DNA from 3 places in the Exiguobacterium sp. EF_C8 genome. Region 3 is predicted to be linked to each of the others. Evidence: riboswitches for the same ligand, from Rfam matches in the RefSeq annotation. Region 3 holds a riboswitch; each other region holds the start of a gene.
The links. Region 3 has a riboswitch for thiamine pyrophosphate ahead of ACY2IG_RS06300 (thiamine phosphate synthase). Riboswitches for the same ligand answer to the same signal wherever they lie in the genome.

Region 1 (7,809 bases), 230 kb from region 3:
TATCCAATAGTGAACTGCAGGATCAGTCATTTGTCGAACGCCAGCTGACAAACATCGTGGAGCGCTATAGCTGATCGATCGAATGACTAAAAAGTGATTCCTCTTCAAGGGGAGTCATTTTTTTGTTCAAATCGGAATGCACAAAAACATTATTAAAACTTATTTGCTAATGTAATCGTTTTCAAATAAAATATTGTTTTAAAACAAGCACCTTGCTATACTGTCCGTATTGAAAAGAATTCCAGTCGTGGTTTGACTAGAGGAGGATGTACATCATGAAAAGGATCGGGCAATTCACGTTAACAGCAGGACTCGCAGCAGTACTCGTTTCAAGTAGTTTGCCTGTCATGGCAGAGGCAGGATCTTCAGCAGATCGGATCAGTCAAAAAATCGACACGATGACGCTCGAACAAAAAATTGGACAGATGATCATGCCGGACTTCCGGCAGTGGAATGGCAGTAACCATACGTCGCTTGCTCCGGAAGTCGCGAACATCATCGACCGCTATGATTTAGGTGGCGTCATTTTGTTTGCTGAGAACGTCAGTGAAACCGAACAGACGACAAAACTCGTTCATGATCTGCAAGAAGTGGTCAAACAAGATGACAGCAACGATATTCCGCTCTTTGTCACGATCGACCAAGAAGGTGGCATCGTCACTCGGCTCGGAACAGGAACGAACTTACCCGGCAATATGGCGTTAGGTGCGACCCATAGTAGCGCGTATGCCAATGATGCCGGTCATATCATCGGTTCTGAACTGCATGCGCTTGGCATCAATGTCAACTTCGGTCCGGTTCTTGACGTCAACAGTAACCCTGGAAATCCCGTCATCGGTGTTCGCTCGTTCTCAAGTGACCCGGAGCTCGTCGGAACGCTCGGTTCCGCTTTGATGAAGGGTATTCAAACTGAAGGCGTCGCAGCGACCGCGAAACACTTCCCGGGTCACGGCGATACCGCGACCGATTCCCATTATGGCTTGCCGGTTGTCAACCGGTCCCTGGAGGAGCTGGAACAAGTCGAGCTCGTCCCGTTCAAGCGAGCCATCGCCGAAGACATCGATATGATCATGACAGGACACATCGGAATGCCGCAAATCGAGTCTGAAGTCGTCACGTCAAAAAACGGCACTTTCCCTTTACCTGCGACATTGTCGGATGACGTCATCACGGGCGTACTGCGCGAAAAACTCGGCTACGATGGCATCGTCATCACGGATGCTTTGAATATGCAGGCGATCGCCGACAATTTTACGGAATCAGAAGCCGTTCTGAAAACATTTGACGCCGGTGTCGACATCGCGCTCATGCCGACGATTCTTCGTTCCGAGCAGGATGTCACAAAACTCGACCAGATTTTTAAGGACGTGATTGCGGCAGTCAAAGACGGACGTCTGTCAGAGGAACGGATTGATCAATCGGTCGAGCGGATCCTGACGCTGAAGGCAGAACGCGGAATATGGAATGGCACGACGGATACGACATCCTTAGCAGATAAACTCGCGCAAGCGAACCAAATCGTCGGTAGTCCCGAACATAAAGCAAAAGAACGCGCGATGACGGAAGCCGCGGTCACACTCGTGAAAAATGATCAGCGGACGTTACCCTTCAAGCCGAAAAAGAATGCAAACGTTCTTGTGATCGCCCCTGCGACGGATCAAACGGACAGCATGAAAAAGACGATTGCTTCCCTGCCTAAGAACCGGAACTGGCACGTAACGACAGCGAATTACTCGGCTACTACGCTACCGCTCGACCAAAACCCGACACTACGGGCACAACTCGATGCAGCAGATTACATCATCGTCGGTTCAAACGTCAATACGAGTGCCAAACTACTGCCTACTGCACCAGAACAAGCGATTCCGGCTTCAATCTTCCGGTATGCGAAACAAACAGATATACCATCCGTCTTGCTTAGCCTCCGCAATCCATACGATGTCGCCGTTCAACCGGACGCACCGGCACACGTCCTCGTCTATGGTTTTAAAGGGGATCCGAACGGACCGGACTCCGAAGCAGGCAATCTGAAATCAGCGGGACCGAACCTCCCTGCTGGTATCCGAGCGATTTTCGGAACGTTTAAGCCGCAAGGCACTTTACCTGTTGATGTACCAGTCTTTAAGAACGGTGTCTTTACCGATCAACTGTATCTCGAGTTCGGTGACGGCTTTAAAAACTGGAAAAAATGAGAACATGATACACAAAAGACCGAGACCCCTTTAAAGGATGTCTCGGTCTTTTAATGATTGATACGGATATTCCGCTTCTTCTTTCGCACGATGGTAGACGCGGTATAACCAATAGGTCAGTAATGCATAGACGACAATGACAAGAACAGCAGAAATGTAGCTCCCCATGCTATATGCTACCTTGAAGTTTCGAGTCGTAGCGGATATACCGGACAACACGATTAACGTTGGAATGATATATCCAATAAATCTTACTTTGACTTTACCCAGTATTCGTTGCACGGCATACGCGGCGCTGATCGCGAGTACGATCACGATGATTTCCATTTCTACCCCTACTTCCGCTAAATGTTATACCTAATTATACCATTTAACTTTTTAGGAAGATACTGTCCGTGCTGGAATCGTCTCGTACACCGACGTAAACGTTTCTTCCGTCCATCCCATATGCCAAAACAGCAACTCATAATAACAGCTCGTCACGAAATGCCGTTTCATCCGCTCTCGTTCAGTCGGGCTTGCTTGTTCCGCCAACGCATCAAGCCGTGCAATCTGTTCAAAGACGACCTTTTCGAACCATTCCGAACTATATGTGTCGATCCATTGCTGATAGATTTTTTCATCCGGTGTACACGTCAACAATTGTTGCCCAACTTCATAATACAACCAGTAACATGGCAAGATGGCAGCAATCGTCTCACCAAGCGTCCCTTCACTCGCATGATGCATGTGTGAGACGTAAGCATATGCCGTTGGTGCCGGTTCAAATGCTTCAAGGTCTGCTTCCGTGATACCGAGCGGCTCGAAAAATGATTGATGCAAGCTCAGTTCTGCCCCATATGTCGAAGTCGCGTGCTCGGCAAGTGTCGCGATCGTCGCAAAGTCATCTGCTTTTGACGCTGCCTTCGCTTGAATCTTCGCAAAGTGTTTTAAGTAATACGCATCCTGCATGACATAATGTCGAAATTTCGAGAGCGGTAACGTTCCCTCGCCGATTCCTTGAACGAATGGGTGCGTAAAACTACTGTCCCAATACGCTTGTGCTGCTTGTTTGATTTCTTGTGTGAATGTCATGATCTCATCCTCCTCGTTTTTATGAAACGAAAAAACACCACCCCGAAACACACGGGCATGGCGCAAGAAGAACAAGACTTGACGCCACTTCCCTCCGTAAGTACGAACTTAATCAGGTTCAAAGGGTCCGAACGTCTTCGTTCGTCTCAGTCGGTCAACCGACTCCCCTAGTGGTCATTATTCGATTCAAATCCACTATAGCATGCTGAAAATGGAAGTCAAGTTGTCCTCTTTTCGCTATACTATGGAGTGTCAGAAGGCGGATATCGTCTCCATCTACAGACCGATTCCGAACTTCTTTCGTTCTCGTACACTAATTTTAGTACCTGATACTATAATTCATTCTGTTACTTACAATTGGAGGATTTCATTATGCATACACCAACAAAAATCATGGCGTCAGCCGTTATCGCTTCTGCTTTATTACTTCCGACAGCCGCATCCGCCGAGCAGGTCGTCGATAAGACAATCGTCACTCTCGGTGAGTCACTCGGCGCAAAAGATAAGGCTTGGGTGCTTTCACGTCTCAATGCACCGGAAGGTATCACACCGATCATCGCAACCTCTGCAGACGAAGAAAAATACCTCGGGAAAAACATCCCCCAGTCACAAAAGGGCGGCAACATGTATTCATCCGCTAAGATCGAATTGACGGAAAAAGGTGACGGACTTTCCGTTGCGACGGAAAACATCACGTGGGTGACGAAGGATATGTATTTGAACGCTCTCGTCACGGCAGGTGTCAAAGATGCCGACATCACGATCACTTCTCCTTATAAAGTGACTGGAACATCGGCACTGACAGGAATCATGAAAGCCTATGATCAAACTTCGGCTGAGACCGGAATCAAGCTGAGTGACGAACGGAAAGATTTAGCACAGCAAGAATTATCGGTCACATCAGACGTCGGGAAGACAGTCGGGACAGATAGAGTCGCTGATTTGATGAATGAGATCAAGGCCGAAATCGCGAATCAAAAACCAGAAACAAAAGTCGAGATCGAAAACCTGATCGTCCAAGTCATTCAAAACAACAACATCCAACTGTCTGATGCACAGATGGATCGGTTGACGAATCTATTCAATCAAATGGAGCAAGCGAACATCAACTGGGGGCAAATCGAGAGTGGACTGAAAAATGCTGGTCAAGACATCCATGCGTTTGCAACGTCCGAGGAGACAAAAGGATTCTTCGCTAAATTATTTGATGGTCTGAGTGACTTCTTCAGCTCGATTGCTGGTGTGTTCAAATAATTCAGACTTCCGCAATTAACAAGATAATGGTAAACTGGTTGTATCTGAAACGAAAGGTGGTGTGAAATGATGGACTTTGCTGCGTGCAAACATTGGTTAATGGAACAATTGTATCTGTTGCGCGCGATTTTTCATGGAATGGCGTTCTAAGGCACCCGTCTGCCCTTTTTTAGAACTTCATGATTGAAAAATACAGCAAAGCGCATCTTTCACACACTAGGGAGAGTGCTATTTGCGCTCTCCCTTTTTTAATGCGCGCGAAAGGATCAACTTATTATGATGATTTGCGACATTCAACATCTGACAAAACAATTCGGAGGCGAAACGATTTTAACGGACGTTTCCCTCTTCTTAAACGAACACGATCGTGTCGGTCTGATTGGACGAAACGGGAGTGGTAAAACGACATTACTCCGCTTACTTGCTCGCCTTGACCAACCGGACGGTGGAGTCATCTATCAAAAGAACGGTTTGACGATTGGCTACTTGGAACAACTTCCCACTTATGCCGAGACAATGACCGGACTCGACGTCCTTTGGACGGCGTTTGAAGAGATCCTCGCAATCCGTTCTCGGATGCAACAGTTGGAGCTTTTGATGGCGACAGCGCCAGATGATCTGGATGCACTACTCGTTCGATATGCGGAAGCGACAAATGCATTCGAACAAAAAGATGGCTATCTACTCGACTCGAAGATCGAGCGCATGGTGAACGGATTACATTTACGTCCGTTACTCACTCGCCCTTTCCATCAGTTGAGCGGCGGTGAGCAAACGAAGATTTGCCTCGGTCGCATGTTGCTGATGGAACCACACCTCCTAATCCTTGATGAGCCGACGAACCATCTTGATTTAGCTGCCGTTGAATGGTTAGAACAATTCTTACGGGACTACACTGGAACTATCCTGCTCGTCTCTCACGACCGGGTCTTCTTAGACGCCGTCGTCACCTCGATCGTCGAGCTTGAAGATGGTGAACTGACCTCCTACCTAGGGAACTACAGTGCGTTCGTCGTCGAACGAGAACGTCGCTTGATGGAACAGTTCCACGCCTATCAGGAACAACAGAAAAAAATCAAGAAGATGAAGGAAGCGATTCGTCGACTACGGCAGTGGGCAAACGAAGCATCTCCACCGAGTGAGAAATTATTCCGTAAAGCAAAATCGATGGAGCGGGCACTCGAGCGAATCGAACGGATCAAACGACCGCAACTCGAAGCCAAAACCGCTGATGTCTCTTTTTCTTCTACCGATCATACGAGTCAAGTCGTCTTTCGCGCTGAAGAGCTCTCTTTCGCTTACGATTCCCGTCGCATTTTCGATGTTGTCTCGTTCGAAATCATGGCTCAAGATCGAGTTGCAATCGTCGGAACGAATGGGAGCGGGAAATCGACGTTGCTCGCACTGTTGCTTGATGAATTGTCACCAGACGCAGGCACGCTCACGCGTGGACCATCGAACCGGATCGGTTACTTGTCCCAGCATGCCCATTTCGAGGAGGATGCTCGCTTAATCGACTGGTTTAGAGACCGCATTGCCGTTCCAGAAGCGGAAGCCCGCCATATTCTTGCCCGGTTCCTGTTTTTTGGACCGACTGTCTTTCGGTCTATTTTGTCACTAAGCGGAGGAGAACGTGTTCGATTGCAGCTTGCCGTACTCGTTCATTCGTCGATCAACGTTTTGATTCTCGATGAGCCGACGAATCATCTAGATATTGAATCAAGAGAGACGCTTGAAGAAGCACTCGAGAATTTTTCTGGTACATTGATCGCCGTCTCACACGACCGCTATTTCTTGAATCGTCTTTTTTCAAAAATCATTTGGCTTGACCATCAAATTACTTCGTATACTGGAAACTATGCTTACGCAGTGGAGAAACGACAAGCCAGTCATGACACACCACCTCAGATAAATCATGAGAAGAAATCGAAAATTTCAAAGCGTTCGAAAGCACCTGCGAAAGAACAGTCCATTGAACAGCAAATAGAAGAGCTGGAACTTCAAGTCGTACATCTTGATGCCGTTATTTCTCATGTATCCGCGGAAGAAGAATGGATGACGGTCGAGATGGAAAAAGAAGCATTGTTACGAAAAATTGAAAGTTTGTATGAACGTTTAATTTTAGAAACTTGAACTAAAATGATTAGTCCTTCTTTGACTCGGGAAAATAGGAACAGATACGTCAAAGGAGGAATTCATCTTGTCTCAAGCTATGTTGATCATCAACCCGTCTTCTGGTAAAGAACTCGGAAAAAAACACGCGACGCTCGCTGAAGAGACGCTTGCTACTCGCTTTCAAACCGTCGACGTTCGATTCACGGAAAAAGAACACGATGCAACGGAATTCGCACGTCATGCCGCCCAGTCTAATTACGACGCCGTCATCGCCATGGGTGGTGACGGAACGGTCAATGAAGTCATTACTGGAATTGCCGAGCAACCACATCGTCCAACACTTGGGATCGTACCGCTTGGGACGGTCAATGATTTATCACGCGCGTTACACATCCCGACGGACCCCGAAGAGGCGATTCAGATATTAGCTGATGCCCCTGCCCGCCCGCTTGATATCGGTAAATATGATGATCATTACTTCATGAACGTCATTGCGGTTGGTCTGATTGCGGAAGCCGTCGAAGAAGTGAGCATCGAACAGAAAACGTCACTTGGATCGGTCGCTTATTTCATTGAAGGTCTGAAAGCCTTTAAGGATCATAGTCCTTATCCAATCAAAATCAACTCTGCCGAAAAACAATTTGATGGAGAAGCCCACTTGTTAATCATCGCCTTGACGAATTCCGTTGGTGGATTCGAATCGTTTGCGGAAGAAGCAAAAGTCGACGATGGATTACTGCATGGATTCATCATTACGAAGCTCGGATTCTTTGATGCGCTTCAAGCATTACCTAAACTCATCACGGGTGGGTTATCAAAGGCGGATCAAATCGAACACTTCACGACGACACGTGTCGAGATTCGTTCGAAAGAAGAGTTACCAATCAATGCCGATGGTGATACGGCAGGTCATGTTCCTGTGACTGTCGAGGTACTCCCTCAACATCTCACTGTATATTCACCATTCTCTGCTGACTAACGTTATACGAGTAAAAAAGAAATCGACGATTTGTCGGTTTCTTTTTTACTTTAAAATCCATTACAATATATGTTAACAAAGCGTAATTTTGAAATATATTTGAAATATTTTTGTGTTATTGACGATGCTATAATCATCTCAGGCGAAAAATCATTCTTTAAAATAAATAAATATACATAAAATCTTACAATTTTG
Region 2 (7,809 bases), 640 kb from region 3:
TCGTGTCGCATCTGAAAGGATCTTAAATAATTTTCCGATTTCAAGCGTCGGAATCGTATCAACGACTTGTCCAATCTCAGACGCACGCTGTTCATCAATAGCAATCGTTTCACAACGGGGAATGTCCATGTCCGTCACCTCGTTTCTATTTCTATATTGCACCATGAGAAACAGGACATTTGCAAGTTCAGCGCATCCGCCTACGAATGAGCCAAAATACAAACCATCCCCCTACGTAATCACCGATATCCCAAACGATTCGATTTTGATCGACCGCACGTACACCGATATCGATGATCTTCGTACTCTCCAATCGATTCCTATAACGCTTACGTAATCGAGAAGGAATCGGGAGACGAAGCAGTATTCGATAATAGATGTCTAAGTGGGTGTGTCCCCAAATTTCTGTAGCGATCGAACTTGTCTTGATATACAACGGACGTTTGTAGCGTCTTTCATACTTTTCCTTCAGCAAGAGAGCCATTTCATAAGATACACGATTAGGACGCGGAAATAAAATTTTCCCCAAATGGTAGATCCCCCGATTATCCACGCGAATGATTTGTGGTTCCAATCGATACCGGATCCAATAGCCCCGAAAACGGATCGTCTGCCATTTCAATACAATCACCTCTGAACGGATTATACCCTGTTCTGAAGAGATTGATGCCATTCCCATACAGCATCTGTCATATGTTGTGCAGCACGTCGTCGATCTTCTTTAGCAAAAATTTCCGAGATGACCGCATATCCTTCTAATGGGATAGGAAGAGAAGCGACATTCGTTGCCGTAATTCCACCAATGCCGATTAAAGGTAAGCGCACGGCTTCGCGAATCGCTTGAAGCATCGTGTGTGACATCGAGTCGGCGTCTGCTTTCGATGACGTCGCAAATAGAGAACCTACACCTAAATAAGATGCTCCATCTCGTTCTGCTTCAATCGCTTGCGCGACGGTTGCTACCGATACGCCGATCACAGTGTTCGGTAAGAGACGTCGCGCTGCGGTTAGAGGAATATCTTCTTGTCCGATATGCAAACCAGCTCCGACAAGTAACGCAATATCAATTCGGTCATTGATAATCAAAGGAACATCATGACGATCCGTCAATCTCTTTAACCGGACTGCCTGTTCGAAGAATTCCTTTCCCTGCGCTGTTTTTTCCCGTAATTGTATAATCGTTGCACCACCTAAAATCGCTTCTTCAACGACCGTTTCGATTGCAACTCCCGGATGATATCGACGATCTGTCACCGCATAAATGGAATAATCAATTGACATGTTCTACCACCTCCATCAAATCTTGCTCCGTCATCAGACTGATTGCATTGAACAACTCTCGTTTGAAATTACCTAGACCTTTTTCTGATGCTGCCTGTTCTCCTGCTTTTCCCATGATAAATGTTCCGTGGACTGCTGCCTCAAACGCAGAATATCCTGCACCAAGAAAACTCGCAATCAAAGAAGCTGTCATACACCCCGTACCTGTGACGTCTCCGAGACGCGGCGTACCTACTTGTAGTTCCACTTCGCGCATGCCATCCGTGATGTAGTCGATTGGACCTGTGACGACAATGACGGACTTTTGTTTACGAGCGAATGCACGAATGATTTCTCGATCCATGATCTCATCACTAGCAGCATCGACTCCTTTTGTTCGTCCATTCTCCCCAAGCAATGTCTTGATTTCTGAAGCATTTCCTTTAACGACCGTACATCCGAGTCTACTCAATTCTTTTGAAAAGGACGTACGCAATGATGTAGCTCCCGCTCCAACTGGATCAAGGATGATCGGAACGTTCAAGCGTCTCGCTTCGCTTGCGGCGAGTCGTTGAGCTGCTTGCATGTCTGCATCAATTGTTCCAATGTTCAAGACAAGAGCTTGCGCAAGTCGAACCATCTCTTCCACTTCGCGAATATCCTCCGCCATGACTGGAGATGCGCCAACGGCGAGTGTGACATTGGCGCAATCATTGATCGTGACTGTGTTCGTCAAATGATGAATGAGTGGTTTGTGTTTAAGAATGGTCGTAAACATGTGTATCCCTCCAAAGTGAATGAAAATGATGTGTCGGTCCAATCCCTTGTCCGAGAGCAAATCCATGACGAATCGCCTCTGTAACATACTTCTTGGCCTGACGTACACTGTCCGGTAAAGCTTCTCCAAGTGCCATCCGTGCCGCAATCGCTGCAGATAAGGTACAGCCTGTTCCATGAGTATGTTGATTATCTAACCGATCTGATGTGAAACGGTATTCCTCTTGCCCGTCCCATAATAAATCCGTGGCAGCTCCCGGTAGATGTCCACCTTTTAGCAAGACGGCTCCAGTCTTCATAGCCAACTGATGCATCGCCAGTCGCATCTCCTCTAGATTAGTAACTGACTGCCCTGTTAAGCGCTCTGCTTCCGGTAAATTTGGTGTGACGAGTGTCGCAAGTGGCAGTAACTCCGCGATTAGTGCTTCCTCTGCCTCCGTCCGCAATAGGGCATGCCCGCCTTTTGCGACCATGACAGGGTCTAGTATGATCGGAACTGTCTGTTTGCGAAGATGTGTTGCAATGACGTGAATCGTTTGTGCATTCGAGACCATACCGATTTTGATAGCATCCACACGAATATCTGAAAAGATTGAAGCTAATTGGGCATCAACGATTTCCGATTATAACTCTTCTACTGCTTGAACGCCCAGTGTATTTTGAGCCGTTACCGCCGTCAAAACACTCATCCCATAAACGCCCAATGCCGAAAATGTCTTTAAATCTGCCTGAATTCCAGCTCCACCACCGGAGTCAGATCCCGCAATCGTCAATACATGTTTCATATTTTTCTCACCTTTCCATCGAGCAATGTAAGGGAGTTGTTACCGACAAAAAAAGCGTCGACCGCTGTAAAAAAGCAGTCGACGCTATACGAAATCGTTATCCAACCATTTCGGTATCCGTTCGGCTCAACTTTCCTACGCTGGTATTATCCAGTTCAGGTAATAGGGTCGAAAACAGATTGGTTTTCCTCTCAGCCGGATTCCTCCAGCTCCCCTAGTTGCTCAAGTATTCATTTCGCCTTAACTGTAGCATAGCGGCAAGAAAAAAACGAGCCGAAGCTCGTTTTGAATTATAGGTATGCTAATGGATTAACTGCATTCAGAGGAGAAGAGGCACTGTACTGATAGCCTCCGACATGTAGTTCGAAATGCAAGTGTGGTCCTGTTGAATTCCCAGTACTACCAAGTGTTCCAACTTGCTGACCTTGAGAAACTGTTTGTCCTGCATGAACAGATAATGAACTCATATGAGCGTAGACTGTCGTATAGACTTTCCCGTCAAGGAAGTGAGAAATCATGACGTGATTTCCATAAGGCCCACCACCTGAAGCTGTAATGACCGTTCCAGCTGCTGCTGCGACGATTGGTGAGCCGACCGAACCACTGAAATCGACACCATTATGGAACGTATAGCCGTTCGCACCGCTTGCTGGTCCAAACCCTTGTGATACGCCACCAGAAGATGGACGAACGAATTTCCCACCGCTCGAAACAACGGGTGGGGCAACTGAAGTAGGTGATTCTGAACTCTTACCTGCTTGTTTTGCTGCTTGAGCATTCGCTTTAGCGGCTTTTTCAGCTGCTGCTTTCTCGGCTGCTGCTCTTTCAGCCGCTACTTTAGCTGCTGCCTTCGCTGCCGCAATCGCACGTTCTTGAGCTTCAAGTGTGGCTTGTAGTTCTTTCGCGTCTAGAAGTTCTGTCGTAAACTTCGTCTTACCTTTTCGTAATTTTTTAAGCGTAGCACTGCGTTCTTTCATTTGAACTTTCAACGCTTTTTTTTGTTCGATTAATGTTTTCTTCTCTTCAACCTGCTCCGCCTTTTTTTCAACGAGCGCTTGTTTTGCTTCCGCTAGCTTTTGTTGGGTTGCGATGTAATCCGAAATCATTTTATCATCTTGCTCCGCGATTTTTTTCCCTGCCATGACACGACTAAATAAATCACCTAAATCCTTCGATCCAAAAATGACTTCTTCCCATTTGATTGAGTTTCCATCGTTTTCTTGGAAGACACGTAGACGATCACCGAGTAGTTCTTCTTGTTTTTTCAACATCTCTTCGTAGCGAACGATGTCTGCTTTTAATTCATCAATTCGCAAATTCAATTTCTCGATTTGTTTATTTTTTTCGGAAATCTGAAAAATCTTTTCGTTGATCGCTGCATCGATTCGATTGATTTGACGTTGTTCTTTCGAAATTTTCGACTCTTGTTTTTTAATTGCTTTTTCTAATTTACGTTGTTCTGCGGCATTTTCAGCCTTTTTTTCTTTGATCGTTGCTGCCGCAATTGGTTGTGTTCCTGTTATAAGTAATGCTCCTAAAACAATGGTAGAAATTAGTTTTTTTAGCATATATCGTTTTCCTCACTTATGTTTTTCATATTTTATTATAGTATTCAAGTTTCTCTCATATCTGAAATAGATTATAGCACCCTAATCGTTTCAAAAAAATTTCATTTACATTTCAAATGAAAACGTTTTTTTGTAATATAATCATTTATTTTTTGAAAATCGCAAAAAAAGAACCGCTGCATAAGCAACGATTCTTTACTGTTTAAAACATCGTCATTGGGTTCACTGAGCTAGCTGGACCAGTTGCACTATAGCTGTATCCACCGACGTGGATTTCAAAGTGTAAGTGTGGACCAGTTGAATTCCCAGTACTTCCACGTAAACCGATTTGTTCACCTTGACTGACGCGTTGACCTGCGTGAGCATTGAGTGCGCTCATATGAGCATACAATGTTGTGTACGTTTTACCGTTTAATTGGTGAGCAATCATGATGTGGTTTCCGTAAGGACCACCACCTGATGCTGTAATGACTGTTCCTGTTGCAGCTGCAACGATTGGAGTTCCAACCGGACCACCAAAGTCGATCCCGTTATGGAACGTATAACCGTTTTCTCCACCTGCTGAGCCATAGCCTTGCGTGACAGCCCCAACCGTTGGATGGATGAACAGACCACCGGATGATGGTGACGGTTTAGGTGTCGCAGGTGCTGACGGTGTTGGCGCAGCTGGTGCTGGCGCAGCTGGTGCTGGCGCAGGTGTAGATGCTTTTGGAGTCGATTGTTTCGTCGAACCAGAAGGTTTCGCTGCTTGCGACGCTTTCTCTTGTGCTGCCTGCTGAGCCGCTGCTTCTTTAGCTGCTTGTTGCTCAGCTTCTTTTTGAGCCGCTGCTTGAGCTGCTTCAGCTTCTGCTCGCGCTTTTGCTTCACGTGCTGCTTGAGCTTGACGCTCTTTTTCGATACGTGCTTCACGTTCACGTGCTGCCTTTTCAGCTGCAATCGCTTTTTCTTGAGCAATCAGAATTTGCTGGACTTCTTTTGCATCCATCAATTGTGTTTCAAATTTCTCTTTTTTCTTACGTAATTCTTTTAAGCGTTTGTTTCGCTCTTTTAATTGCGATTCAAGTTCTGCTTGTTGGCGTTTCAATTCTTGCTTTTCAACAACCAATTGTGCTTTCTTGTCTTTCACTTCTTGTTGTGCATCCGCTAATTGCTTTTGCGTATTTTGATAATCCGTGATCATTTTATCATCTTGCTTTGAAATCGATTTTCCGGCCATGACACGGCTAACGAGGTCACCGACGTTTTTTGCCCCAAAAATGACTTCTTCCCATTTAATCGAGTTCCCGTCATTTTCTTGCATGACACGAAGACGATCCCCAAGTAGTTTTTCTTGGCGTTTTAATTTCGCTTTATACTTTTCGATTTCTTTTCCAAGTTGAACGATTTCTCGTTCCGTCGCCTTAATTTGACGATCTTTCGTTTCGACAGCAAAGATCTTTTCATTCAAGGCTTCGTCTAATCGATTGACTTCTTGTTGCGTCTTAGAAATTTTTTGACCCTCCTGATTAACGGAAGACTCTAAGTTTTTTTGTTTTTTAGCATTGTCTTGTTGCTGTTGTTCGTTTTTAGCTTTCTGTTCACTTAAATCGTCAGCTGCTGCAAAATGAGGTGCTGATGAAAGAACTAATGCGGAAACGATGAGCGACGCGAACGTTTTTTTCATGTAGTATTCCCTCTTTTTCTCTAGTAGTATGTCGATGCATTATATGGAATAACAGTTACGTTAAAATTAAATTCTATAATAGTTTTTCTTATTTATAGGAACGTTTTTGATTATAGCATTCATTCCTCTTCCATAATATTTCAGTGATATTTCATTTTAAATAAATTGTTCCTCTTCTATGTAATAGAAAATGATGGAAAACAGCTTCCCATTGCAACTTTGATTCATTTTTGGGAAACTGAAGCGAATGGAGGGAAACATCAGATGAAACTAGATCATACCGGCATCGCCGTTCGCGATATGCAAGAAGCAATCTCATTTTATACAAAAGTACTTGGTGGAACATTAACAAAAGAGTACTCAAACCCCGCACCTGGTGTCGCTTCCAACATCGCCGTCATCGAGTTCGATGATGCGCATATCGAGCTGTTGACACCAACTAGCCAGGATAGTCCAATCGCTCGTTTTTTAAAACAACGTGGAAAAGGAGTCCATCACATTGCCTACCGTGTTGATGATTTAGATCAAGCAATCGCCGAAGCAAAACAACAAGGCTTAACATTTTTAGAAGATACGTATCGAACGACGCCGTTTGGACGACGACTGATTTATATGAACCCTCGTCATTCACATGGGGTTATCACGGAACTCTGTGATTATCCAGAGAACTCATAAAAAAATCAGCACTGCGACAACGCAGTGCTGATTTTTGTTTTATACGATTAGCCGAGTTTTGCAACGATTTCTCGATTGAATGCAGGAATGTCATCCGGTTGTCGACTTGAGATAAAATTATCATCAACGACGACTTCTTCGTCCGCGAAATCTACTCCAGCATTTTCTAGGTCGATGCGAATTGATTTATAACCTGTCATTTTTCTTCCTTTAACGATTTTGGCGTTAATCATCAACTGAGGTCCATGACAGATCGAGAAGATCGGTTTTTTTGACATATCGAATTCTTCGACGAATGAGACGAAACGCTCATCTTCGCGTAGTAAATCTGGTGAAAATCCACCTGGTATCAAAAGGGCATCATAGTCTGCCGCCGATGTCTCATCAATTGAGAGATCAACGGTTACTTTTGCATCTTCCTGTTTACCAACAAGCTCTGCACCTTTTTTGGCACCAATGACAGTAATGTCGTGCCCCGCTTCTTTTAACGCATCAACCGGTCCAGTGAATTCTACATCTTCAAAATGATCGGCGAGTACGACTGCTACTTTTTTAGACATGTGATTCATCTCCCAAGTTGTTTGAATTTAAATCGGATCTTCTCCGCGATCTCGTGGAGAAACCGGATCATCTGGCATCTCGTTTTTCCCTTTTAGGATTTCCTTTTGCTGCTCCTCTGTCAGTTTCCGTTCTTTATCAGACAGACGATCCCGTTCATCTTCCAATTTTTCATTTGGACGATCGGTTTCTTTTGGTGCCATCGAAAACCCTCCTTAAGGATGCATTTCTTATAACGAATCGACGACTTTAACAGAAAGGTCAACATCGATGTTGCCACGAGTCGCTTTTGAATACGGGCAGAAATTGTGTGTCTTCTCAAGTAGTTCTTCTGCTTCTTCTTGCGATACCCCAACGACTTCGACGACGAGTTTCGCCGCAATTTTCACACCGTTATCCGCTTCGTCCTGTAAGAGGCTGACTTCTGAATTCGTCCGCGTCTCGACTCGTTTTTTCGCTTGGCGCGCCATCAAATTGTAGGCACCATCAAAACAAGCGGCATATCCTGCTGCGAATAACTGTT
Region 3 (7,809 bases):
AGCCGGATGATCGTCAATAAACTGATGCCGATGATGTGTAATGCTTTCACTTTCAGACACTCCTCTACTACAACATAGTCCCCATCATACTGAAAAATCATCAGTAAGATAGGGACTATCATCATAACGTCATCGAACCGTCATCGACCTGTTACAAAAAAGGATAAGGTAGCCGTTCATGACCGCTGATCGAGACGATGACTGATTGCAGTTAATAAAGCAGCGACAAGCGCAACAAGCCCACCGACCAGTGCCGTGTTCATCATCGGACCGTTCGCATAAACGATGCCACCGAGTGCCGAACCGAAGGCAATCCCGACATTACTTGCAACCGGCATCAAGGAAGCGGCGAGTCCTTTTGCTTCCGGATTGAACTTTTCGGCGAGGTCAATCAAATAGATTTGTGTCGAAGTCGTCAATAAAATCGACATCAATGACATCAAGGCGATGTTAAACAGACCAAGTGAAAGGGATACTGTCGTGAAGTATAATGCAGCAAGGACGATTGCTTGCACGACGAAGACGAACCGTAAGCGACCCATCGGATTTTTACTTGCAATCTTGCCGGCAAGGATGTTACTGAAGATCGAGACGACACCGTAAGCGAGCAGGATCGGACTAATCCATGTCTTCGCGATGCTGAGTTCCGTTTGCAGGATCGGCACGAGGTACGTGTAGACGACGTAAGTTGCTCCGAAGCCGAACGACGGAATGAAGAAGGCAATCAGGATCCGTGGATTAGCGAGCAATCCAAGCTGCTCCTTGATTGAACCGGAGCCCGTCGATTGCTGGACGGGAACGATCTTCCACACAGCGAGGAACGCAATCATTCCCATGACTGTCGTCAGCCAGAACGTGGCTGCGAAGCCAGCGTGTTGACCGATGAACGTACCGATCGGAACACCGAGGACGTTCGCGAGTGTAAAACCACCAAAAATGAACGAAACGGCGACACCGCGCTTCGCGACAGGTACGCCATCGCTTGCGACGACCATTGCGAGCGAGATCAAGACACCGGTCAGGATGGCAGTCAGGATGCGGGTTGCGAGCAATACTTCGTAACTTGGAGCAAAACTACTGGCAAGGTTCAGTAAGACCCAAGCGAGTAACAGACGTAGGATCAGGCGACGCCGTTCCAGGTGACCGGTCAGCGACATTACAATCGGTGTACCAATCGCAAAGGAGATGGCAAATGCCGAGACGAGCGTACCGGCTGTTGCGATCGTGATATTAAGAGCTGAGGAGATTTCAGCGAGGATCCCGACGATGACGAATTCGCTTGTTCCGAGAACGAACGTCAGGAGCGACAACGTGGCGATCAACAGCCAATCGCGTCGACTTAAACGAGTAGTAGGTGACATGGATGATTCCTCAATTCTAGCGCTTGCGCGCGAAACTATGAGTAACAGGATAGCATGAAACGATTTCTTCGGGTATCGCAAAGCGAGATTTCGGGAAAAGAACCATTATTCGAAATAGCGTGTGAATTTCCAGGCTTGCTGTTTTTTGCGTATACTACAGAAGAGGACTACTGACAAAGGAGTGGAAACGATGCAAGCGACAGTGACATGGAACAAACAGATGGGGTTTAGTGGACAGACGGAATCAGGGCATCATCTTGCGATGGATGCAGCACCGGAGAACGGTGGCGAAAATCAAGCACCACGACCGACTGAACTGCTGCTACATGCCGTTGCCGGCTGTACTGGAATCGACATCGTCTCGATTTTAGAGAAGATGCGCTTGACGATTACTCATTTCGAAATGGATATCGAAGGGGAACGGTCAGAGGATCATCCGCGGCGCTTTACGTCGATCTCGATTCATTACCGGCTTGAAGGTGATCTCCCGGAAGATAAGGTCCGTCGCGCCATCTCGTTATCAAAAGACAAATATTGTTCGGTCTCGCAATCCTTGAACGCTGAGATTTCCGTCTATTATTCCATCAATGGTGTCCGGAGCGAGGATTCTTTGTGAAGAAAGTAGCACTGATCGGTTGCCTGTTGCTTGCAGGGTGTGCGCAGGAGACGACGGAACCAACGAAACCATCACAACCAGCAAAGAAGCAACCGACGGAGGCGAAGAAATCAAAGCCTGAGCCGACAAAGGAAGAACAGCAACAAGCACGATTAAAGCAGCAACTTGAAGCGATGTCGACGTCAGAAAAGATCGATCAATTGCTCTATATCGGAGTTGCCGGAACGGAACTTTCAGCAGCTGACCGGAAATTGTTGCAGACGCATGCGATCGGTGGGGTCTTACTGCTTGGTGGGAATATTACGTCAGAAGATCAACTCTTGACGTTCACGCGTGCCATTCAAGAAACGAACCAAAAACCGTATGTTTTCGTCGGGGTTGATGAAGAGGGCGGACGGGTCAGCCAGGTACCGGATCAACGATTACGTCTCCCGACGAGTCAACGGATGGCGCAAGGTGCAGATGCTGCAAAAATGGAAGATGTCGGACGTACGCTCGGTCACCTGTCACGATTTTATGGGTTCAACATGGACTTCGCACCGGTCCTTGACGTCAATAGCAATCCGAACAATCCAATCATCGGCGACCGTGCGTTAAGTGCTGATCCGAAGACCGTCGCGACTCTCGGTACGGCCCTGATGCATGGGATGCAAGAGACGGGAACGATTCCGGTCGTCAAACATTTTCCCGGTCACGGCAATACGAGTGTCGATTCCCATGTCGGTTTGCCGAGAGTGACAGCATCAAAGGAAGAACTGAAGCGAACGGAACTGTTACCGTTCCAAGAAGCGATTCAAGAGGGCGCCGAGATGGTGATGGTCGCCCATATTCTCTATCCCGCGTATGACGATCAAAATCCATCTTCGCTCTCGAAGCCGATCTTGACTGACCTCTTGCGTCAACAACTCGGATTCAAGGGTGTCATCATCACGGATGACCTTGTCATGGGGGCGATCACGAAACGATATGGTCTTGCGGAAGCGGCACGTCAGGCACTTGTCAATGGAGCTGATATGGCGATGTTTTCGGAAGCAGGTGCCTATCCGAAGGTCCACACCGAAGTGATGCAAGCGGTTAAAGAAAAAACGTTGTCGTCAGAGATGCTCGATGCTAAAGTGATGCGGATCTTAAAGCTGAAGCAGACCTATGCCGACAGCCAGAAGCAACAGCGACCGACGAAATCGGAGCTTGTTCAGCAAGTGGAAGCGCTCAACTAGGACTAGCGAAGCAAAGCGACTCATGCTAGACTAATGGGGCAAGCCAATTAAACACGAAAAGACACTAGGGGAGTCTCGCAGCAGACTGAGACGGAAGTATCCGGACCCTTTGAACCTGATCTAGTTCGTACTAGCGGAGGGAAGTGGCTCGAAACCTTAGATATCCTTAGCGCTTCAGCGCATTTTCGGACCACTCCCTTCAACATCGGGAGTGGTCCTTTTTCGTATGGAAAGGAAGAACATGATGCGTCTACATCTGATTTCGACGGGATCCATCAATCCACGCGATGGAGTGGAAACCTTTCAATCGCTTCAACCATATACGGATCAGCTTCATCTTCGAGAACCAAATTTGTCGGCAACAGAATTGTTAGATCTGATTGACGCGCTCCTTGCAAAAGGGTATTCGTCTGATCAATTAACCGTTCACGACCGGGTCGACGTCGCCCATGTCGCTGGCATCGGTGTGCAATTGACGCGACGTTCCTTACGTGTCTGCGATGTTCGGCGACACTTTCCGAATCTCATCATCGGGAAATCCGTCCACTCTCTGGCAGAAGCACTTGCAGCGGAAGCGGAAGGAGCCGACCGACTGCTGTACGGTCATATTTATCCGACAGCGTCGAAACCAAACGTGCCACCGCGAGGGATCGATGCCTTGAAGCAAGTTGTCACTTTCACGACGAAACCAGTCATCGCAATCGGCGGGATCACTCCTGATCGCATTCCTGAGATCGCAGCGACCGGTGCAAGCGGAATCGCCGTCTTATCCGGTATTCTCGGTCAAGCGGACCCGCATGCTGCCATTCAGCGTTATCAGGGGGTACGGGTATGACGGATCACATCATCATCGGTGGTGGAGTCATCGGTTTGACGCTTGCTTACAGTCTCGCTTGTCAGAACGAATCCGTTCTTGTCCTTGATCGCGGAACATGCGGACAAGGGACGAGTCGGGCGGCTGCCGGGATGCTTGCGACGAACATCGAGCTGAGAGAAGAATTGCATACGCTTGCCGCGCGAAGTCGCCGTCTGTATCCGTTACTTGCGCGACGCCTCACGCGCGAGACCGGGATCGATTGTGGCTACCGGGAACAACCATTTTTATTGAAACGAAATGGGCAAGAATACTTATTTCCATCGGTCGGTCAAATCGATCCGCGACGACTAACGACTGCATTGATGCATGTCTTACGAAATCGTGGGGTACCAATCGAAGAACAGGTGGACGTCACGCGAATCGAGGAGAGTAATGATTTCATTAGGGTTGAGTCGAACACGGGAACGTGGACGGGACGAACGGTGACGGTTGCTGCCGGACGCGGGTCCCAAGCCTTGCTCGATACAGCTGGCATTTCGATTGCGACATATGGGGTCAAAGGGGAGTGTCTCGCAGTCCGTCTCGCGGGTCAGCCGTTACGCTCGATCCTGTTTGATGATGCCGTCTACCTCGTACCGAAAGCGGACGGACGGATATTGATCGGTGCGACCGAACTACCGCACGACGAGACGATCGGTGTTAGTGTCGCAGGAGTCACGTCACTGCTTCAAGCAGCAGAGCGTCTCTATCCACCGATCCGTGATGCTGTCATCGAAGAAGTCTGGTCAGGCGTACGACCACAAACAGAGTCCGGCTTGCCATATATCGGAGTCGCCGATTCATCCCGTCGGATCTTTATAGCGACGGGGCATCATCGGCATGGCATATTACTCGCACCGGCGACAGCGGAAGTTTTGGCAAACACATTACGGTTGATCCTAAAGGAGGAAGTCCGATGAACATTACGATTAACGGCAACGACCACACCATTGAACAGATTGAGACGATTGAGGATATGCTCACGCAACTTGGCTTAGGGGAAAAACTCGTCATCGTCGAACAGAACCGACAGATCATCGACCGCGGAGCTTACGATCAAACGGTCGTTCGGAACAATGACATATTCGAAATCGTTCATTTCGTAGGAGGAGGATAAAGATGTTGAAAATTGGAGAAAAGACATTCGAATCACGGTTATTACTCGGAACGGGGAAATATACGGATGCTACGGTACAGCAGGAGGCCATCGATGCGTCCGCTTCACAAATCTTGACGTTCGCTGTCCGGCGGCTCGATCTCTTCGACAAACAACAATCGAATTTCTTGGAGTCGCTTGATTTAACGAAGTACGATTTACTACCGAACACGGCTGGTGCGAAGACAGCGGAAGAAGCGGTTCGGCTAGCAAAGCTTGCGCGGGCATCCGGTATGTGTGACATGGTCAAGGTCGAAGTAATTGGGTGCGATAAGACATTACTACCTGACCCAATCGAGACGTTACGGGCTTCTGAAGAGTTACTTAAAGAAGGATTCATCGTCTTACCGTATACATCGGACGACGTCGTCCTTGCACGACGACTCGAGGAACTCGGCTGTCATGCCATCATGCCGGCAGCGTCACCGATCGGGTCTGGGCAAGGCATCCTCAATCCGCTCCACCTAAAGTTCATCATCGAGCAGACGACGGTGCCTGTCATCGTCGACGCTGGAATCGGTTCTCCAACTGACGTCGCCTATGCAATGGAACTGGGAGCGGATGGTGTCTTATTGAACTCCGCTGTAGCCCATGCCCAGGATCCGGTCAAGATGGCGCGCGCGATGCGACTAGCCGTCGAAGCAGGGCGCTTCGGATACGAAGCGGGACGAATCGAGAAGAAACAGTATGCAGTCGCGAGTAGTCCAACGAGTGGATTGATTCGATGACACGTTATTCACGCCAAACTCGATTTCAACCGATCGGAGAAGCAGGACAAGCACGCTTCGCAGCAGCAAAGGTACTGATCATCGGGATGGGGGCACTCGGAACAGCATCGGCAGAACAACTCGTTCGCGCCGGTGTCGGCGTCGTCCGAATCGTCGACCGCGATTATGTCGAGTGGAGTAATCTACAACGGCAACAACTCTATACGGAGGACGATGCACGGCACATCGTACCGAAGGCGATTGCTGCAAAAGCGCGGCTTGAAGCGATTAATTCGACGGTGACGATCGAAGCACATGTATTAGATGTCGACCGGGCAGCGCTGACATGGCTTCTCGATGATATCGATCTCATCATCGATGCGACGGATCATTTCGATATTCGTTTACTGATGAACGATATGGCATTGTTGCGCTCGATTCCGTGGATTTACGGCGGCTGCGTCGGCAGTTACGGGATTACTTTCACTGTTCGTCCGGGAGAGACGCCGTGTCTGCAGTGCCTGCTCGATCAATTACCACGTGATCAGGAGACGTGTGATACGGCGGGAATCATCGGTCCAGCTGTTCAGATGGTCGCCTCTCTACAAGTGACGGAAGCGTTGAAGTGGTTGAGCGGGAAGACGGACGCGCTGCGGACACGTCTGCTTGCCTTTGACGTGTGGTCGAATACATTCCAACAAATCAACGTCCAGTCACTGAAGCAAACAGAGTGCCCCTCGTGCGGCATCGAGCCGTCTTATCCTTATTTATCGAATCAAACGGTGCGTTTCACGGCACTGTGCGGTCGCGATGCCGTTCAAATCCGTGGAGACGGGCAGCGGGATCTCGAACAATTAAAACAACGCCTCCAGCCGGTTGCGTCGATTTCCGCCCATAATCCATACTTGCTGGCGTTTACGACGGATGAGCATCGAATGGTCGCCTTTCGAGATGGTCGTGTCTTGATTCATGGCGAGGCGGATCTCGTTAAAGCAAAACGACTGTATCACGCCTATTTCGGATAAACGTTCATAAAACAGTAAAACTAATTTTAAAAATATATGTTTTAAATGTTTAAAAAACAGGTAAATAAGACTTCAGACATAAATCGGTCTACAGGTTTTGAACGTGAAGAGGAGTGATTCAGATGAAACAAGAATTCGATCCAATGAAGGATCAAGCACAGACGGAAGAAACACAGGCGGTTGTCCAGCAAGCCAACTGGAATCCGGACCGGTACCGGACGAACTTGAACCCATTCTATCTGTCACCTTGTAGTGTCGAACGTAGAGAAGATGTGCATCAGGATGCATCGAAGATTCTCGAAGTCGAGACGTCGTCGCCCCTCCAACAACTTTTTGAACACAATCAAGCAACGCATACATCCGAACCAACGGGCAAAAAATTTAAGACAGGCATCGTCGTCGGTGTCGGTGCGATCATTGGCGGATCAGTTTCTGTGATTCGTTCCGTCCAACGTTTTAGAAAGCAACGGACGAAGTAATACGCTCGTTGTGAAAGCACAAAAAGCAGGAGGCATTCGCCTCCTGCTTTTTTTTTGCAACCTCTTCATTTCACAAAGAAAAGAAGGGATTTTCGTATGTATATTGTTTCTATTTTGATATTTCTAGATTTATCAGTTCGTTATGTTATCAAACGCGGTAGATTTACCGTTTACGTAAACATCGATGATTTCATGTTCAGGATCTAAAGTTAATTTATAGACATGCTGCTTTGTCTTCTTATGAGTTTTAGATTCATTCAATTTAATCTTCAGCGTATCTCCTTGTGCTTCAAGATCAGAAGCGACTGCTTTCTTTGTGCGATAGATAATATAGGCGATATCGTCTTTCGTGTTGATCATTTGCAAAGTAGTGGCAGGATTTATTTTCGATT

Region 1: it holds a riboswitch for thiamine pyrophosphate, as region 3 does, so the genes downstream of both, tenA (thiaminase II) here and ACY2IG_RS06300 (thiamine phosphate synthase) in region 3, are expected to answer to the same signal.
Region 2: it holds a riboswitch for thiamine pyrophosphate, as region 3 does, so the genes downstream of both, thiD (bifunctional hydroxymethylpyrimidine kinase/phosphomethylpyrimidine kinase) here and ACY2IG_RS06300 (thiamine phosphate synthase) in region 3, are expected to answer to the same signal.

Annotation. Positions count from the first base shown of each region.
Region 1 is NZ_CM143264.1:985,538-993,346, reverse strand. Features, by position in the region: gene ACY2IG_RS05130 (sporulation protein) at 1-74, shown strand, start outside; gene ACY2IG_RS05125 (glycoside hydrolase family 3 protein) at 276-2,192, shown strand; gene ACY2IG_RS05120 (hypothetical protein) at 2,223-2,519, opposite strand; gene tenA (thiaminase II) at 2,571-3,266, opposite strand; TPP riboswitch at 3,339-3,445, opposite strand; gene ACY2IG_RS05110 (DUF1002 domain-containing protein) at 3,639-4,520, shown strand; gene abc-f (ribosomal protection-like ABC-F family protein) at 4,797-6,653, shown strand; gene ACY2IG_RS05100 (diacylglycerol/lipid kinase family protein) at 6,721-7,614, shown strand.
Region 2 is NZ_CM143264.1:582,187-589,995, reverse strand. Features, by position in the region: gene ACY2IG_RS03100 (ArsR/SmtB family transcription factor) at 1-129, opposite strand, end outside; gene ACY2IG_RS03095 (hypothetical protein) at 188-631, opposite strand; gene thiE (thiamine phosphate synthase) at 643-1,281, opposite strand; gene thiM (hydroxyethylthiazole kinase) at 1,271-2,038, opposite strand; partial or broken gene thiD (bifunctional hydroxymethylpyrimidine kinase/phosphomethylpyrimidine kinase) at 2,019-2,822, opposite strand; TPP riboswitch at 2,938-3,048, opposite strand; gene ACY2IG_RS03075 (murein hydrolase activator EnvC family protein) at 3,113-4,390, opposite strand; gene ACY2IG_RS03070 (murein hydrolase activator EnvC family protein) at 4,593-6,053, opposite strand; gene mce (methylmalonyl-CoA epimerase) at 6,318-6,728, shown strand; gene ACY2IG_RS03060 (type 1 glutamine amidotransferase domain-containing protein) at 6,776-7,288, opposite strand; gene ACY2IG_RS03055 (hypothetical protein) at 7,316-7,489, opposite strand; gene ACY2IG_RS03050 (organic hydroperoxide resistance protein) at 7,517-7,809, opposite strand, start outside.
Region 3 is NZ_CM143264.1:1,219,074-1,226,882, forward strand. Features, by position in the region: gene ACY2IG_RS06280 (DoxX family protein) at 1-50, opposite strand, end outside; gene ACY2IG_RS06285 (MFS transporter) at 177-1,361, opposite strand; gene ACY2IG_RS06290 (OsmC family protein) at 1,552-1,977, shown strand; gene nagZ (beta-N-acetylhexosaminidase) at 1,974-3,194, shown strand; TPP riboswitch at 3,251-3,353, shown strand; gene ACY2IG_RS06300 (thiamine phosphate synthase) at 3,436-4,029, shown strand; gene ACY2IG_RS06305 (FAD-dependent oxidoreductase) at 4,026-4,970, shown strand; gene thiS (sulfur carrier protein ThiS) at 4,967-5,167, shown strand; gene ACY2IG_RS06315 (thiazole synthase) at 5,170-5,934, shown strand; gene ACY2IG_RS06320 (ThiF family adenylyltransferase) at 5,931-6,938, shown strand; gene ACY2IG_RS06325 (hypothetical protein) at 7,061-7,417, shown strand; gene ACY2IG_RS06330 (hypothetical protein) at 7,550-7,809, opposite strand, start outside.